2 regions of the Streptomyces sp. TS71-3 genome follow, and region 1 is predicted to be linked to the other one. Evidence: riboswitches for the same ligand, from Rfam matches in the RefSeq annotation. Region 1 holds a riboswitch; the other holds the start of a gene.
The links. A riboswitch is a leader RNA that binds a small molecule or an ion and turns the genes downstream of it on or off. The one in region 1 is predicted to bind glycine.

Region 2: another riboswitch for glycine. It lies ahead of gcvP (aminomethyl-transferring glycine dehydrogenase); the one in region 1 lies ahead of gcvT (glycine cleavage system aminomethyltransferase GcvT).

Annotation. Positions count from the first base shown of each region.
Region 1 covers NZ_BNEL01000001.1:2,074,394-2,079,803, reverse strand. The annotation lists gene Sm713_RS08535 (enhanced serine sensitivity protein SseB) at 1-359, opposite strand, end outside; gene Sm713_RS08530 (AAA family ATPase) at 1,031-1,729, opposite strand; glycine riboswitch at 2,019-2,113, shown strand; gene gcvT (glycine cleavage system aminomethyltransferase GcvT) at 2,300-3,478, shown strand; gene gcvH (glycine cleavage system protein GcvH) at 3,639-4,016, shown strand; gene glyA (serine hydroxymethyltransferase) at 4,135-5,410, shown strand, end outside.
Region 2 covers NZ_BNEL01000001.1:5,469,393-5,474,802, forward strand. The annotation lists gene Sm713_RS22310 (DNA polymerase IV) at 1-1,426, shown strand, start outside; gene Sm713_RS22315 (PRC-barrel domain-containing protein) at 1,613-1,984, opposite strand; glycine riboswitch at 2,097-2,192, shown strand; gene gcvP (aminomethyl-transferring glycine dehydrogenase) at 2,365-5,271, shown strand; gene Sm713_RS22325 (DUF5999 family protein) at 5,374-5,410, opposite strand, start outside.

The sequences.
Region 1 (5,410 bases):
TGGAGCCCGCGCGCGAACTCCACGGCCGGCGCGACGGTGAACGCCATGTGGTCGCCGACCACCTGGCGGAACTGCTGCTCCGAGCTGAAGACGGGGACGTACGCCTGGCCGTCGAGCTCCATGGTGGGCAGGTCGAGCATCCGGTGGTCGGGGCCGCCGCCGTTGGGCAGCGGCACCCACAGGGGGCTGCGGGCCAGGACTTCCAGGATGCGGGCCCCCGCCGAGGACGGTCCCCCGCTGCCCGAGGCCCCGGGGAAGTGGCCGCCCTGGGTGCCCAGGGAGGCGGCCAGCACCTCTTCGAGCTCGTTGGCCGGCCAGCCGCCATGGGGGTGGGTCATGGCCTGTGGCGGTATGTCCATGCTTCTCAATCCTTGCGTCCTGCCCTGTTCGCCCACGGCCTGCGGGTGGTGGGTCGCTCGCCGTGCACAGCATTGTTCCGCTGCTGCGGGTGGCACCCTAACCCGACGTCAGCGGGGGTGACGCTTGTTGTGGGCGGCGGGTTGCGTACGGGTTCCCTTCCGGGGGGTTCGCCGGGGTGGGTGGGGGTGATTTGGGTGCGTTCCGGGGGGTGTGGGGTGCCGGCCTGTCGCGCGGTTCCCCGCGCCCCTTTTCGGCGCCTTCCGCGACCACCCGGAGGGGTGGACTCGGATGTCTCCGGTTCCTGCGCTGGGTGGTGGGCTGCTCGCGCAGTTCCCCGCGCCCCTTCAGGGCCCCTTCGGTGACCGACCAGCGGTGTCTTGGGCGTCTTTCGAACCTGCGCTGAGTGGCCGGTCGTTCGCACCGGCCCCCGCGCCCCTTATCCAGCGCCTTCTGCAGCCGGTTGGGCGGGACGGGGTGCTGTCGCCGGAGTGCGCCGCAGGCGCCTTGAGGGGCGCGGGGAACTGCGCGACCGGCCCATCGGCCAGCGTGAGATGAAGGACAACCGGGCCCTCAGCGGCGCTGAGGCGCCGCAGGCGCGGACGGGGCGCGGGGAACCGCGCAAGGTATCCGCCACCCGCCGGCCGGGGCCGGGGACCGCCGGAGCGGACCCTCAGAGTGGGTCACCGGAGCCGGGGCGCGCGGCGAATTCGATCGTGTGGAGGTCGTCGGATGCTGCGCGGTCCATGAGGACCGCGGACGCGCAGCCGTGTGGCAATCGGCCGGCTGCCAAAGCCCCCGCGAGCCGCCCCACGGCCCTGCGGTGCCGCAGGAACGCGTACCACGACACCCCGCGCCCCCGCGCCCGCTGCCCGGCCAGCGCCGCACCCGCGGGCACGTCGAGCAGCACCAGGTGCAGTGCGGCGCCCCGCCGCGCCGCCACACGGGCGAGCCACCACCGCACCCACGCCTGCGTCCCGCAGTCGTGCACGACGAGCCCCGCCCCGTCACGCAGCGCACGACGCAGCCGCGCGAAGTGCGCGAGGCGCACGAGAGGGCGGTAGAGCGCGTACGGCACCCACCGGGGCAGCCGCCGCGCCCAGCGCTCGCGGCTGTCCTGCGAGTCGATGCGGTGCCCCCGCACGGCCCTGCGCATCAGGGTGGACTTGCCGCTGCCGGGCAGACCGGAGACCACGACGAGGTCGCCCGCGGCGAACGACAGGCGCCAGGGCCCACGCCAGGAGTGCCCCCGCAGGTCGCGGACGGCGCCCGGACCGGGCGTGACGAGTGCCCCGGGCCCGGCTGGCGCCGCACGCCGGGCCACCGCACCGCCCACCGCGCGCCCGCCGCGCACCGTGATCGGACCCTCCATGATGGACCTCCCCCGGCCTGCCCCGGCGCCGCCCTCCCGGCCCGCTGGTACGTGGTCTGCCCGCCGCAAAGTGCAAAGAAACGGTAATGGGACGGCTGGCGCGAACCCGTCTGCGCACGTCCTCCGCGTGTGTCGCAGGGCCACCGCCGGTCACACCCGGCCGACCGGCACCGCCCGCGCCCCGGAGCGCGGGCTTCCGCCGAGCGCCGCTGCAATCCCCTGAAGCGCCCCCACTGCCATGGCCTGCGCGCCGTGCAATGATGTGCCCGCCAACTCCATACAGGCCGCTCGAATCCGCGCGGGAGAGCCTCCGGCCGTCGGCCGGGGCGCCGAAGGAGCAAGTCCTCCCTTGAATCTCTCAGGCCCCGATACCGCGCGGGTGAGGCAATTCTGGAAAGCGGGCCGCCCCTGGCGGTCCCACCCAAGGTGCAAGCCCGGACGCCCGGACGTCTCCTCGTGAGACGGGCTCTCGGCGAACCTCTCAGGTTCCGATGACAGAGGGGGAGGAACGGCACCGTTCGTCCGTGCCCGTCCTTCCTCGCAACCCTCTGATCCGACCCGGGAGCCCTCATGCCGCACGACGCCGCCCAGCCCCGCCGCACCGCCCTCGACGCGGTGCACCGCTCGCTCGGCGCCACCATGACCGACTTCGCGGGCTGGGACATGCCTCTGCGGTACGGCAGCGAGCGCGAGGAGCACCAGGCCGTACGGACCGCGGCCGGCCTCTTCGACCTCTCGCACATGGGCGAGCTCACCGTCACCGGGCCCGGCGCCGCCGCCCTGCTGGACCACGCGCTGGTCGGCAACATCGGCGCCCTGAAGCCGAGCCGCGCGCGGTACACGATGATCTGCCGGGCGGACGGCGGCATCCTCGACGACCTGATCGTCTACCGGCTCGACGGGGGCCGGCCGGGCACTCCGTCGCAGGCGGCCGGTCCGGGGCAGGCCGCGCCCGAGTACCTGGTCGTCGCCAACGCCGCCAACGCCGAGACCGTCCTCGCCGCGCTCACCGAGCGTGCCGCCGAGTTCGACGCGGCCGTGCGCGACGACCGCGACGCCTACGCCCTGCTCGCCGTCCAGGGCCCCGCCTCCCCCGGCATCCTCGCCCCGCTCACGGACGTCGATCTGGACGGGCTGAAGTACTACACGGGCGCGCCCGGCACCGTCGCGGGCGTTCCCGCGCTCATCGCCCGTACGGGGTACACCGGCGAGGACGGCTTCGAGCTGTTCGTGGCGCCCGCCGACGCCGAGCGGCTGTGGGCGGCGCTGACCGAGGCGGGCGCCGGCGCGGGCCTGGTGCCGTGCGGGCTGTCGTGCCGCGACACGCTGCGCCTGGAGGCGGGCATGCCGCTGTACGGGAACGAGCTGAGCACGCGGCTCACGCCGTTCGACGCGGGCCTCGGCCGGGTGGTGAAGTTCGACAAGCAGGGTGACTTCGTCGGGCGCGAGGCGCTCGAAGCGGCCGCCCGGCGCGCTGAGAGCGCCCCGCCGCGCCGGCTGGTCGGCCTGGTCGCCGAGGGCCGCAGGGTGCCCCGCGCGGGGTACGCCGTGGTGGCGGCCGCGGACGGTACGGTGATCGGCGAGGTCACCTCGGGCGCCCCGTCGCCGACGCTGGGCAGGCCGATCGCGATGGCCTACGTCGACGCGGACCGTGCGGCTCCGGGCACGCCGGGCGTGGCCGTGGACGTCCGCGGCGCCCGCGAGCCCTACGAGGTGGTGGCCCTGCCGTTCTACCAGCGGAAGAAGTGATCCGGGGCGCAGAGCTGCACCCCTCACGCCCCCGTGGGCCCGTGTCCGCCGCGGGCCGCGCCCCCGCCCGGCGCGATCATGGCCGGGTCCATCCGCTCCGTCTCGCATCGCAAGACGGTCCGTTCACAAGCACTCCCCCGCGTACAGGAGAATTCACCACATGAGCAACCCCGAGCAGCTTCGCTACAGCAAGGAGCACGAGTGGGTGTCGCCCACCGAGGACGGTGTGGCGACGATCGGCATCACCGAGTTCGCGGCCAACGCGCTCGGCGACGTCGTCTACGCCCAGCTCCCCGAGGTCGGCTCCTCGGTCAGCGCGGGCGAGGCCTGCGGAGAGCTGGAGTCGACCAAGTCCGTCAGCGATCTGTATTCGCCGATCAGCGGCGAGGTCACCGAGGTCAACGACGACGTGGTCGACGACCCCTCGCTGGTGAACTCCGCGCCGTTCGAGGGCGGCTGGCTGTTCAAGGTGCGCGTGAGCGGAGAGCCGGACGACCTGCTCTCCGCCGACGAGTACACCGAGTTCTCGGCCGGCTGACCCACCGCCACCGCTGCCGGGGCGCCCCGCACCGCCGCCGGGCGCCCGCGCACCGCCGCCGGGCCGTCCGGCGGGCCGCTCAGACGGGAAATGCCCGGACAACCGCTTAGGGACCGTGATGTCGCTTCACTCGCCTCACTCGCTTCTCGACATACCTCTCCACGAGGTGGACCCGGACGTCGCCGCCGCCGTGGACGCCGAGCTCCGGCGCCAGCAGTCGACGCTGGAGATGATCGCCTCTGAGAACTTCGCCCCGGTGGCCGTGATGGCCGCGCAGGGCTCGGTGCTCACCAACAAGTACGCCGAGGGCTACCCGGGCCGCCGCTACTACGGCGGCTGCGAGCACGTCGACGTGGTCGAGCAGATCGCCATCGACCGCGTGAAGGCGCTGTTCGGCGCCGAGCATGCCAACGTCCAGCCGCACTCGGGCGCACAGGCCAACGCCGCCGCGATGTTCGCACTCCTGAACCCCGGCGACACGATCATGGGCCTGAACCTGGCGCACGGCGGCCACCTGACCCACGGCATGAAGATCAACTTCTCCGGCAAGCTCTACGACGTCGTCGCCTACCAGGTCGACGACGAGACCGGCCGGATCGACATGGCCGAGGTGGAGCGGCAGGCCAAGGAGACCAGGCCGAAGCTGATCGTGGCGGGCTGGTCGGCCTACCCGAGGCAGCTCGACTTCGCGGCGTTCCGCCGGATCGCGGACGAGGTCGGCGCTTATCTGATGGTCGACATGGCGCACTTCGCCGGCCTGGTGGCGGCCGGACTGCACCCGAACCCGGTCCCGCACGCCCACGTGGTGACCACCACCACCCACAAGACGCTGGGCGGGCCCCGCGGCGGTGTGATCCTGTCCACCGCCGAGCTGGCCAAGAAGATCAACAGCGCGGTCTTCCCCGGCCAGCAGGGCGGGCCGCTGGAGCATGTGATCGCGGCGAAGGCGGTCGCCTTCAAGATCGCGGCGAGCGAGGAGTTCAAGGAGCGCCAGCAGCGCACGCTGGAGGGCGCGAAGATCCTGGCCGAGCGCCTGGACAGCGCGGACGTCGCCGAGGCAGGCGTCTCCGTCCTGTCGGGCGGGACGGACGTCCACCTCGTCCTGGTGGACCTGCGCAACAGCGAGCTGGACGGCCGGCAGGCCGAGGACCGCCTCCACGAGGTGGGCATCACGGTCAACCGCAACGCCATCCCGAACGACCCCCGTCCCCCGATGGTCACCTCGGGCCTGCGCATCGGCACGCCCGCGCTGGCCACCCGCGGCTTCACGGCCGAGGACTTCCGCGAGGTCGCGGACGTCATCGCCGAGACGCTCAAGCCGGCGTTCGGGGCGGAGGCCCGGGACGCCCTGGCCGCCCGGGTGGCCGCGCTGGCCGCGCGGCACCCGCTGTACC
Region 2 (5,410 bases), 3.4 Mb from region 1:
CTATGCCTCGGCCGAGCAGGCGGCGAAGCCGAGCCTGCGCGGCAAGGCGGTGGTGGTGGGCGGTCTCGGGCCACGCGGTGTGGTGGCCACTGCCTCGTACGAGGCCCGCCGTTTCGGTGTGCACTCCGCCATGCCGATGGGTCAGGCCCGCAGGCTCGCTCCGCACGCCGCATACCTGGTCCCGCGCTTCGCCCTGTACCGCGACATCAGCGAGCAGGTGATGGGTCTGCTGCGGCAGTTGTCGCCACTCGTGGAGCCGCTGAGCCTCGACGAGGCGTTCGTGGACCTGGAGGCCGCCGGCGCCGCCTGGGACGCCGAGTCGGCCCAGGCCACCGGCCGGCGGCTGCGCGCCGACATCCGCACGCTCACCGGCCTCGCCGGATCGGTCGGCCTGGCGGCGTCCAAGATGCTGGCGAAGATCGCCTCCGAGGAGGCCAAGCCCGACGGACTGGTCCTCATAGAGCCGGGCACCGAGCGGGAGCTCCTCGCGCCCATGTCCGTACGCACCCTGCCGGGCGTGGGCCCCGCCACCGGCGACCATCTGCGCCGGATCGGCATCACCACGGTCGGGGAGATCGCGGAGGCCGGTGAGGACGAGATGGTCAGGCTGCTCGGGAAGGCGCACGGCAGCGCCCTGTACGCCATGGCGCTGGCCCGCGACGAGCGTCCCGTGGTGGCCGAGCGTGACACGAAGTCCGTCTCCGTGGAGGACACCTACGACGTCGACATCCACGACCGGGTACGGGTGCGCACCGAGGTGCAGCGGCTGGCCGACCGATGCGTCCAGCGGCTGCGCGCCGCGGGCCGCTCCGGCCGCACGGTCGTGCTGAAGGTACGGCGCTACGACTTCTCCACGCTGACCAGGTCGGAGACGCTGCGGGGCCCCACCGACGACCCCATGGTGGTGCGCGAGGCCGCCGCACACCTGCTGGAGTCCGTGGACACCACCGGCGGGGTGCGGCTGCTGGGCGTGGGCGTCAGCGGGCTCGCCGACTTCACCCAGGAGTACCTGTTCGCGCAGGCGGTGGAGGAGCACGCCGCCGCGCCCGAGCAGCCCGAGTCCGAGCCGGAGCCGGAGGCGGCGCCCGCACCGGCCGAACGGCGCTGGCCGGCCGGCCACGACGTGCACCACAGCACGCACGGGCCCGGCTGGATCCAGGGCAGCGGCATCGGCAGGGTGACCGTCCGGTTCGAGACCCCCGGCTCCAGGCCCGGGCGCGTCCGCACGTTCAGCACCGATGACCCTGACCTCACCCTCTCCGACCCGCTGCCCCTGGTGCCGGAGGCGATGCCCGCCGCACCGGCGGAGGACGGGCCGGGAGACGGTCCGGAGCCGGAAGCCGGACCGAGGTCCGATGCCGGTCCCAGCGAGGAAGCCGGCCCCGGGCCGAGAGCCGGATCCGGGCCGGCCGAGGACGGCACGTGACGGTCACTGTCCGGAAGGGGCTGGTTCCGCCGCCCCCGGACCAACGGCGGGTTGGTGGTTGCCCGCGCAGTTCCCCGCGCCCCTGAGTGGGCCGGGGCGTAGCCCCGAGCAAGCCCGGCCACCGAAGGGGCGCACCCTGACAGCTGCCGAGCGATGCGTGACGCGGTGAGCGGCGCACGCCCCCGCTCACCCCTCGTCCTGGCCCGCCAACCGTCCGAAGTCACGGTCCTCGGGAGACGGCGGAGCCGCCGTGTCGAGGCCGTAGTGGTGGTAGAGCTGCAGCTCCTGGGCCGGTGAGAGATGGCGGCCCACGCCGAAGTCCGGCGCATCCTTGATCAGCGACCGTTCGAACGGCACGCGGAGCATGCCCTCCTCCAGGCGGCTGGGTTCCAGTGGCACGAAGGCGTCCCGGCTGAAGAATCCGGTCCGTATGGCGGCCCACTCCGGGACGCCCGTCGCGTCGTCGAGGTACACCTCGTCGACCGTGCCGATCTTCGTGCCGTTGCGGTCGAACGCCTTGCGGCCGATCAGGTGGCGCGGATCGATGTCGCTCTGCACGGTCCCTCCAGTGGTTGCACATCATCCGTAATCTCTACGAAAGGGCACATTCAGGGCGTCGGCCACTCGAACGTTCTGCCGGGGTCCCCGCTGGTAGGCTGGCTTTGGCTGCTGAACCCGTGCGGGAGAGCTCCAGGCCATGGCCATGGGGCGCCGAAGGAGCAAATCCTCCCCGGAAACTCTCAGGCCCAAGTACCGCACGGACGAGGTCACTCTGGAAAGCAGAGCGGGCGCCAAGGCCTCCGTTCTCACCGACGGTGCAAGCCGGGCGCCATGGCGCCCCGGTGAAGCTCTCAGGTCGAGATGACAGAGGGGGAGGCCGTCCGGGCACCCGCAGTGGTGTCCCTCGCAGGTCGCAGCAGACCAGGAGGCCTCCCACCATGTCCCCCAACCGCACCCCGCTCGCCCGGCTCGAAGAGGGCATCCCCTTCGCCCGGCGCCATATCGGACCCGATGCCGAATCCCTGGCCAAGATGCTGGCGCAGGTCGGCTACGGCTCGCTGGACGAGCTGACCGCCGCCGCGGTGCCCGACGTGATCAAGGACACCGAGGCCCTGCCGCTGCCCGAGGCGCGCACCGAGGCCGAGGTACTGGATGAGCTGCGGGCCCTCGCCGAGCGCAATGACGTGCTCGACTCCATGATCGGTCTGGGCTACCACGGCACCTTCACACCTCCGGTGATCCTGCGGAACGTCCTGGAGAACCCGGCCTGGTACACCGCGTACACGCCGTACCAGCCGGAGATCTCGCAGGGCCGCCTGGAGGCGCTGCTCAACTTCCAGACCGTGGTCTCCGAGCTGACCGGGCTGCCCACGGCCGGCGCCTCGCTGCTCGACGAGGGCACCGCCGCGGCCGAGGCCATGGCGCTGTCCCGGCGGGTCGGCAAGGTCAAGAACGGTGTCTTCCTGGTCGACGCCGACACCCTCCCGCAGACGATCGCCGTGGTGCGCACCCGCGCCGAACCCACCGGTGTCGAGATCGTCGTCGCCGATCTCGCCGGCGGCATCCCCGCGGAGATCGCGGAGCGCGGCGTGGTGGGCGTGCTGGTGCAGTACCCCGGAGCCTCGGGCGCCGTGCGCGACCTGCGCCCCCTCGTCGACCAGGCTCACGAGATCGGCGCCGTCGTGACCGTCGCCGCCGACCTGCTCGCCCTCACCATGCTGCGCTCGCCAGGCGAGCTGGGCGCGGACATCGCCGTCGGTACCACCCAGCGCTTCGGCGTCCCCATGGGCTTCGGCGGCCCGCACGCCGGCTACATGTCCGTACGCGACGCATACGCCCGCAACCTCCCCGGCCGGCTGGTCGGCGTGTCCGTGGACGCCGACGGCAACCAGGCCTACCGCCTCGCGCTGCAGACCCGCGAACAGCACATCCGCCGCGAGAAGGCCACCAGCAACATCTGCACCGCGCAGGTCCTGCTCGCCGTGATGGCCGGGATGTACGCCGTCTACCACGGCCCCGACGGCCTGCGGACCATCGCCCGGCGCACCCACCGGTACGCCGCCCTGCTCGCCGAGGGCCTGCGCCGCGGTGGCGTCGAGGTGGTCCACGACGCCTTCTTCGACACCGTCACCGCAAGGGTTCCGGGCCGGGCCGCCGCCGTGGTGCGCGCCGCCAGGGAAGACGGTGTGAACCTGCGCCTCACCGACTCCGACCACGTCGGCATCGCCTGCGACGAGACCACCACGCGCGCCCACCTCGGCACCGTGTGGACCGCCTTCGGCGTAGTGGCCGACGTCACCGCGCTGGACGCGGAACCCACCGCCGCGGACGGCACGGACGGCGACGCCCTGCCCGGGGCGCTGCTGCGCACCGACACGTACCTCACCCACCCGGTCTTCCACCAGCACCACTCCGAGACCGCCATGCTGCGGTACCTGCGCAGGCTCGCCGACCGCGACTACGCCCTCGACCGGGGCATGATCCCGCTGGGCTCCTGCACCATGAAGCTCAACGCCACCACGGAGATGCAGCCCATCACCTGGCCGGGCTTCGGAGCCCTGCACCCCTTCGCCCCCGCCGACCAGGCGCAGGGGTACCTGAGTCTGATCCAGGAGCTGGAGAGCCAGCTCGCCGGGATCACCGGCTACGACAAGGTGTCCCTCCAGCCCAACGCCGGATCGCAGGGCGAGCTGGCCGGGCTGCTCGCGGTGCGCGGGTACCACCGCGCCCGCGGCGACGAGCAGCGCACCGTGTGCCTCATCCCGTCCTCGGCGCACGGCACCAACGCCGCGAGCGCCGTGCTCGCCGGAATGCGCGTGGTGGTGGTGAAGACTTCCGACGACGGCGAGATCGACATCGCCGACCTGCGCGCGAAGATCGAGCAGCACCGCGAGCAGCTGGCCGTGCTGATGATCACGTACCCGTCCACGCACGGCGTGTTCGAAGAGCACGTCGCCGAGATCTGCGCGGCCGTGCACGACGCCGGCGGGCAGGTCTACGTCGACGGCGCGAACCTCAACGCCGTGATGGGCCTCGCCAGGCCGGGCCGCTTCGGCGGCGACGTCTCGCACCTCAACCTGCACAAGACCTTCTGCATCCCGCACGGCGGCGGCGGGCCGGGCGTCGGCCCCGTCGCGGTGCGCGAGCACCTCGCCCCGTACCTGCCCAACCACCCGTTGCAGCCGGCCGCGGGGCCCGAGAACGGTATCGGTCCGATCGCCGCCGCGCCCTGGGGCTCCGCGGGCATCCTCCCGATCTCGTGGGCGTTCGTCCGCCTGATGGGCGCCGAGGGGCTCAAGCGGGCCACGCAGGTCGCCGTGCTCAGCGCCAACTACATCGCCCGCCGTCTCGAGCCCCACTTCCCGGTGCTCTACACGGGTCCGGGCGGCCTGGTCGCCCACGAGTGCATCATCGACCTGCGGCCCCTGACCAAGGCCACCGGCGTGTCGGTGGACGACGTCGCCAAGCGGCTGATCGACTACGGCTTCCACGCGCCCACGATGTCGTTCCCGGTGGCCGGGACCCTGATGATCGAGCCGACCGAGAGCGAGGACCTGGCGGAGCTGGACCGCTTCTGCGACGCGATGATCGCCATCCGCGCGGAGATCGAGCAGCTGGCCTCCGGCGCCTGGCCCGCTGACGACAACCCGCTGCGGAACGCCCCGCACACCGCGGAGTCGATCGGCGGCGAGTGGGAGCACCCGTACACGCGCCAGGAGGCCGTCTTCCCGACGGGCGTCGGCGCGGCCGACAAGTACTGGCCGCCGGTGCGCCGTGTCGACCAGGCCTACGGCGACCGCAACCTGGTCTGCTCCTGCCCGCCGCCGGACGCCTACGAGGACTGAGCGCGGACACAGAAGAGGGGCCGGTCCGGTCGCCCGGGTCGGCCCCCTTCTTCGTGTGCGCCTGTGCGTCGCGGGCCCCGGCGCGCGGGTCCTCGGCCGCCGCTACGCGGCCGGTACCACCTGTGCCGTGCCGAGCGGC